3 regions of the Curtobacterium pomorum genome follow, and region 1 is predicted to be linked to each of the others. Evidence: predicted binding sites of a transcription regulator. Region 1 holds the regulator's gene; each other region holds the start of a gene.
The links. The regulator HrcA, encoded in region 1, represses chaperone genes, less so after heat shock. The targets are predictions, from matches to a motif close to TTNGCACTCGNNNNNNNCGAGTGCNAA.
Positions count from the first base shown of each region.

Region 2: groL (chaperonin GroEL) is a predicted target of HrcA. The motif match lies at 890-916, and genes of this name have one in related genera.
Region 3: groES (co-chaperone GroES) is a predicted target of HrcA. The motif match lies at 999-1,025, and genes of this name have one in related genera.

Region 1 covers NZ_CP172409.1:1,746,341-1,748,607, forward strand. Annotated here, with positions in the region: gene hemW (radical SAM family heme chaperone HemW) at 1-289, shown strand, start outside; gene ACGH48_RS08375 (DUF4870 domain-containing protein) at 317-724, opposite strand; gene hrcA (heat-inducible transcriptional repressor HrcA) at 813-1,835, shown strand; gene dnaJ (molecular chaperone DnaJ) at 1,885-2,267, shown strand, end outside.
Region 2 covers NZ_CP172409.1:3,456,762-3,459,028, reverse strand. Annotated here, with positions in the region: gene ACGH48_RS16550 (LytR C-terminal domain-containing protein) at 1-307, shown strand, start outside; gene ACGH48_RS16545 (cold-shock protein) at 489-692, shown strand; gene groL (chaperonin GroEL) at 954-2,267, shown strand, end outside.
Region 3 covers NZ_CP172409.1:3,626,985-3,629,251, forward strand. Annotated here, with positions in the region: gene rarD (EamA family transporter RarD) at 1-485, opposite strand, end outside; gene groES (co-chaperone GroES) at 608-904, opposite strand; gene ACGH48_RS17355 (class I SAM-dependent methyltransferase) at 1,065-2,255, shown strand; gene ACGH48_RS17360 (DUF4190 domain-containing protein) at 2,248-2,267, opposite strand, start outside.

The sequences.
Region 1 (2,267 bases):
CGTCAAGCACCCGGCCGCGTACGCGAACCGGGTGCTGTCCGGCGAGTCGCCGGCCGCCGGCCGCGAGACCATCGACGACGAGACCCGGTACGTCGAGCGGCTGCTCCTCGCCGCCCGCGTCCGCGGGGAGCTCGCGACGAGCGAGATCCGCCAGGAGGCCCGTGGCCGGGTCGCGGGACTCATCGCACGGGGTCTCGTGGACGGGTCGGCCGCGGTGCGGGGACGGATCGACCTGACCCTGCAGGGTCGCCTGCTCGCCGACGCGGTCGTGCGGGAACTGCTCGACTGACCGGCGTCCGCCGGTCGCCTGCCGGCCCTACTGCTTGATGAACTCGATCGACAGGGGGTAGCGGTAGAACTGGCCCTGGTTCGCCGCGACGGCCGCCATGATGCCGAAGATCAGCGAAACGATCGCAGCGGCGAGGATGATCAGGAACCCAACGCCGAACACTGATGTGAGCGAACCGACGAAGTACGCGATCGCCATCGTGATGTGGAAGTTCAGGGCGACCCGGGTGTGCTCGCGGATGAAGCCGCCGCGATCGCGGAGGACCAGGTACGCCACGAGCGGCGCGACGACGGTGAAGAAGATCCCGCCGATGTGCGTGAGCGTTGCCCAGAGGCGCTGGTCCTCCGGGCTCATCGGCTGCGGCGGCGTGTACCCGCTCGGGTACTGGGGCCCGTTCGGGTTCTGCGGGCCACCGGGCTGCTGTCCGTAGGTCATGCCGGAAGCGTATCGGGGGTGCAGTCACGCGGGCGTAGGATCAGCAGTCGACACGTCCGAGTGCCAGATCGACCAGGAAGGAGCGCTCGTGGTCAGTGAACGCAGCCTCGAGGTCCTGAAGGCGATCGTGCGCGACTACGTGGCGTCCCGCGAACCGGTCGGCTCGAAGACGATCGTCGAGCGGCACGCCTTCGGTGTCAGTGCCGCCACGATCCGCAACGACATGGCCCTGCTCGAGGACGAGCAGCTCATCGTCGCCCCGCACACCTCGTCCGGTCGCGTGCCGACCGACAAGGGCTACCGCCTCTTCGTCGACCACCTGGCCGCGGCCCGGCCGCTGACGAGCGCCCAGCGGCACGCCATCGAGACCTTCCTCGGCGCCCCGAACGACCTCGACGAGGTCCTCGGCCGCACCGTGCGCCTGCTCAGTCAGCTCACGAACCAGGTCGCCCTCGTGCAGTACCCGTCGATGGTGCGCGCCCGGGTGCAGCACGTCGAACTCGTGCGACTCGGCGATGCCCGGCTGATGGTGGTGCTCATCACCGACACCGCCCGGGTCGAGCAGCGCGTCGTCGAGACCGACGTCGCGCTCGACGAGCCGCTGCTGACCGAACTCCGCACCGTGCTGAACGGTGCGGCCGTGGGGCTCCTGCTGCAGGACGTGCCCACCGCGCTCCGTGCGGTGCCGCAACAGCTCCGCCCCGAGGCCCAGACGCTCGGCGGGGTCGTCGTGGCGACCCTCATCGAGCAGGTCGCGGCGAACCGACAGGACCGCCTGCTGATGGCCGGCGCCGCGAACCTGGCGAAGAGCGAGCAGGACTTCTCCGGCGGCCTCTTCCCGGTGCTCGAAGCGATCGAGGAACAAGTCACCCTGCTCCGGTTGTTCGGGGAGATGCAGGTGGACGACATCGCGGTGGCGGCCAGCATCGGCGTCGAGAACGCCGAGTACGGGCTCGACGCGACGAGCATCGTCGCCGGCGGGTACCTCGCCGGTGGCGGCGAGGTGGCACGCCTGGGCGTCCTCGGACCGACCCGGATGGACTACGGCACGAACATGGCGGCCGTCCGGGCCGTCGCACGGTACCTGTCCAAGCTCCTGGGCGAACACTGATCGACTGCAACACCGACCGACCGACCGAACACAACCGACTGAGGGATACGTGGCAGACCACTACGACGTCCTCGGCGTCCAGCGAGACGCCTCCGATGCCGACATCAAGAAGGCCTACCGCCGCCTGGCGCGTGAGCTCCACCCGGACGTGAACCCGGCCCCCGAGGCCGCCGAGCGGTTCAAGGACGTCACGCACGCGTACGACGTCCTGAGCGACCCCGAGCAGCGGCGCCGGTACGACGCCGGGCCACAGGCCGACAGCCCCTTCGGTGGCGGCGCCGGCGGGTTCAGCGACATCTTCGACGCCTTCTTCGGCGGCGGTGGCGGCGGTGGTCGGGGCAGCGGTCCCCGCAGCCGTGCCGAGCGGGGGCAGGACGCCCTGCTCCGCATCGACGTCGACCTCGACGAGGTCGTCTTCGGGACGCACAAGGA
Region 2 (2,267 bases), 1.7 Mb from region 1:
CGGAGCGGCCGCGGCCACGCCGGCGCAGCAGGGGACGACCACCGTCGTCGTCCTGAACGGCACGACCACCTCCGGCCTCGCCGCCCGCGCGAGCGCCACGCTGACCGGTGCCGGCTGGCAGGTCGCCTCGACCGGGGACGCCGGCACGACCGGGTCGACGTCGACGATCGTGTACTACCAGCAGGCCGCGCAGGCTGCGGTCGCGCAGGGCATCGCGAAGCAGCTCGGGGTCACCGCCGTGCAGCAGTCGGCAGCGTTCCCGAACGCCGATGTGAGCGTCGTGCTCGGGGCCGACTACACCGGCTGATCCGCATTCCGCGGGCCCGTTCCGCCCGCATTTGTGACGGTCGTGTTTCGGGCACGTTGATTTCTGTCGGAAACGACGTGAAACAACGTCACACCTCTTGCCTGATCGGCGTGCTTCCAGCAGAGTCCCTTGCAGACGACGAACACGTCGTTCGCACAGCAGTACCAGGGAGCAAGAGATCATGGCCAACGGAACCGTGAAGTGGTTCAACGCTGAAAAGGGCTTCGGCTTCATCACCGTCGATGGAGGAGGCCAGGACGTGTTCGTGCACTACTCGGCCATCGACATGTCGGGTTACAAGGTCCTCGAGGAGGGCCAGGCAGTGGTGTTCGACGTCGGCACCGGGTCGAAGGGCCCGCAGGCGGAGGCAGTCCGACCGGCCTGACCACACGACACGCATCGTGAACGCGCCGTCCCGTCAGGGGCGGCGCGTTCGTCGTGCGTGGCCCGCGCCGCTCGGCGTGCGTGGCGGGCGGCCCGCGGCGGTGGTCGGGGTGCGCTGTTGGCGCAACGTGTGCTGGGAAGACCTGACGAGCCTCCAGATCGTGTTGCACTCGCACCGGGCGAGTGCCAGAATCGGCGTTGGCACTCGCTCACGTTGAGTGCCAGCACGACCCCACGACGTCCGGGAGGGACGAGAACTCACATGGCTAAGATCATTGCTTTCGACGAGGAGGCCCGCCGTGGCCTCGAGCGCGGCCTGAACCAGCTGGCCGACGCCGTGAAGGTGACGCTCGGCCCGCGCGGCCGCAACGTCGTCCTCGAGAAGAAGTGGGGCGCCCCCACGATCACGAACGACGGTGTCTCCATCGCCAAGGAGATCGAGCTCGACGACCCGTACGAGAAGATCGGTGCGGAGCTCGTCAAGGAGGTCGCCAAGAAGACCGACGACGTCGCCGGTGACGGTACGACCACCGCGACCGTCCTCGCCCAGGCACTCGTCCGCGAGGGCCTCCGCAACGTCGCCGCCGGCGCCGACCCCGTGTCGCTCAAGCGCGGCATCGAGAAGGCCGTCTCCGCCGTCTCCGACCAGCTCCTCGCCAACGCGAAGGACATCGAGACCAAGGACCAGATCGCCGCGACCGCGTCGATCTCGGCTGCAGACCCGACCATCGGCGCGCTCATCGCCGAGGCCATCGACAAGGTCGGCAAGGAAGGTGTCGTCACCGTCGAGGAGTCGAACACCTTCGGCACCGAGCTCGAGCTGACCGAGGGCATGCGCTTCGACAAGGGCTACCTGTCGCAGTACTTCGTCACCGACCCCGAGCGTCAGGAAGCCGTCTTCGAGGACGCCTACATCCTGATCGTCAACTCGAAGATCTCGAACATCAAGGACCTCCTGCCGGTCGTCGACAAGGTGATCCAGGCGGGCAAGCAGCTCCTGATCATCGCCGAGGACGTCGACGGCGAGGCCCTGGCCACGCTCGTCGTGAACAAGATCCGCGGCATCTTCAAGTCCGTCGCCGTCAAGGCCCCGGGCTTCGGCGACCGTCGCAAGGCCATGCTGCAGGACATCGCGATCCTGACCGGTGGCCAGGTCATCTCGGAAGAGGTCGGCCTCAAGCTCGAGAACGCGACGCTCGACCTGCTCGGTCGTGCCCGCAAGGTCGTCATCACCAAGGACGAGACCACGATCGTCGAGGGTGCCGGCGACGCCGAGCAGATCGCCGGCCGTGTCCGTCAGATCCGCTCCGAGATCGAGGCGACCGACTCCGACTACGACCGCGAGAAGCTCCAGGAGCGCCTCGCGAAGCTCGCCGGTGGCGTCGCCGTCATCAAGGCGGGTGCCGCGACCGAGGTCGAGCTCAAGGAGCGCAAGCACCGCATCGAGGACGCCGTCCGCAACGCGAAGGCTGCCGTCGAAGAGGGCATCGTCGCCGGTGGTGGCGTCGCCCTCATCCAGGCCGGTGCCGTCGCACTCGAGGCCCTCGAGCTCGAGGGTGACGAGGCGACCGGTGCG
Region 3 (2,267 bases), 1.9 Mb from region 1:
GAGATCCACGGCACCTGGCCGTAGCCGACGGCGATCACGACGACTGCCACGACACTGATGCCGACGGCCGCCCACTGCGCCGGCCGAAGCCGTTCGCGCAGGACCACGACGCCGAGTGCGATCGTGACCAGGGGGTTGATGAAGTACCCGAGTGCCGCCTCGACGGTGTGGCCGGTGGTGGTCGCCAGGACGTACACGGTCCAGTTCACCAGGATGAGGACCGCGGCCAGGCCCATCACGGCCATCACCCGCCGCTGCGCCATCAGGGTGCGGGTGCGGAGCCACGAGCGGGTGACGGCGATCGCCACCGCGCAGAACACCAGCCCGAAGACGATGCGCCAGGCGACGATCTCGAACGCGCCGGCCGGGGCCATCGCCGCGAAGAGCAGGGGCATGAGGCCCCAGAGCCCGTACGCGATGATCGCCTGCACCACGCCGACGGATGCCTCGCTGCGGACGGGTCGCGCCGGACTCGGTTCACTCACGGAACCATCCTAGGAACGACCGCTGACTCGCCGGTCGGACCACGGGCCTCCCGGTCGCCCCGAACGCACGGACGCCCCGCCGGCCGACAGGCCGAACGGGGCGTCCGAGAGGAGTACTGGACTCAGTTGACGACGACCGCGAGGACGTCACGGGCCGACAGGACCAGCAGGTCCTCGCCCGAGTACTTGACCTCGGTTCCGCCGTACTTGGAGTAGATGACCTTGTCACCCACGGCGACGTCGAGCGGGACGCGGTTGCCGTTGTCGTCGATGCGACCCGGACCCACGGCGACGACCTCGCCCTCCTGGGGCTTCTCCTTCGCGGTGTCGGGGATGACCAGACCGGATGCGGTGGTCTGCTCCGCCTCGACCTGGCGGATGACGATGCGATCCTCGAGCGGCTTGATGCTGACGGCCACGGTGACCTCTTCTTTCTCGGTACGGACTCGGTACAGATGAAAACCGGGTTGGCACTACGCACAGGAGAGTGCCAACGCCAACTCTAGGGGGACACTGGCACTCGGTCAATCCGAGTGCCAGCACATCAGGGGAACATCCAGCACCTGGGAGGATCGGGACATGGAAGCCGCCGAACTCGCCGCACTGCTGACCCCTGACGGGATGGCCCTGCTCGACCGTACCCCCGGCGTCTCGGACGGCGGCGAGATCGTCCGGGTGGTGTCCCGGCTGCGGTCCGAAGGCCACGACCCGCAGCTCGTCTCGGCGGTCCTGACCCAGGCGAAGCTCCGGCAGAAGGCCCGTGGCAAGTTCGGCGACTTCGCCGCCCGCATGCTCTTCACCGAGGCCGGACTCGAGCAGGCGACCCGCTTGCAGGTCGCCGCACAGCACGCCGGGCGCTTCGCCGCGGCCGGGCTCACGCGTGTCGCCGACCTCGGCTGCGGTATCGGCGGCGACGCGATGGCGATGGCCGCGCTCGACCTCGACGTCACCGCGGTGGACCGCGACGAGGTCACCGCTGCGGTCGCGACGCACAACCTCGCGGTGTGGCCGAACGCACGGGTCGAACTGGGCGACGCGGCCGCGTTCGACGTCTCCCGCGTCGACGGCATCTGGATGGACCCCGCACGTCGGACCTCCGGCCACTCGGACACCCGTCGCCTGGCCGACCCCGACGACTGGTCGCCGTCCCTGGACACCGTGTTCGCCGCCGCGACGAGCACCCCGACGGGCGTGAAGCTCGGGCCCGGCATCGACCGCGACCTGATCCCCGACACTGCCGAGGCGCAGTGGACCTCCGTCGACCGCGAGGTCGTCGAGCTCGCGCTGTGGTTCGGGCCCCTCGCCCGGCCGGGGATCCGCCGAGCGGCCACCGTGATCGGTGCGCACGGCATCGCCGAGATGACCGGCCCGGCCGACGCCGAGGACGCCGAGGTGGGCCCGCTCGGCGCCTACCTGTACGAGCCGGACGGCGCCGTCATCCGCGCACGGCTCATCGGCGACCTGGCACGCGCCCTCGACGGCCACATGGTCTCCGACGGGATCGCGTACGTGACCTCGGACCGTGCCGTGACGACGCCGTTCGCCCAGGGCTTCCGGGTGCTCGACACCATGCCGCTCGACGTGAAGCGCCTGTCGGCCCGGCTCGCCGCGGACGGCATCGGCACCGTGGAGATCAAGAAGCGCGGCGTCGACGTCGATCCGGCGCAGTTCCGCAAACGGCTGCGGCTGCGCGGGACCGGCCGGGTCACGCTCGTGCTCACCCGCCTGGACGGGCGGCACAGCGCGGTCCTGTGCGAGCGGCTCAGCTGATGAAGGCGCCGG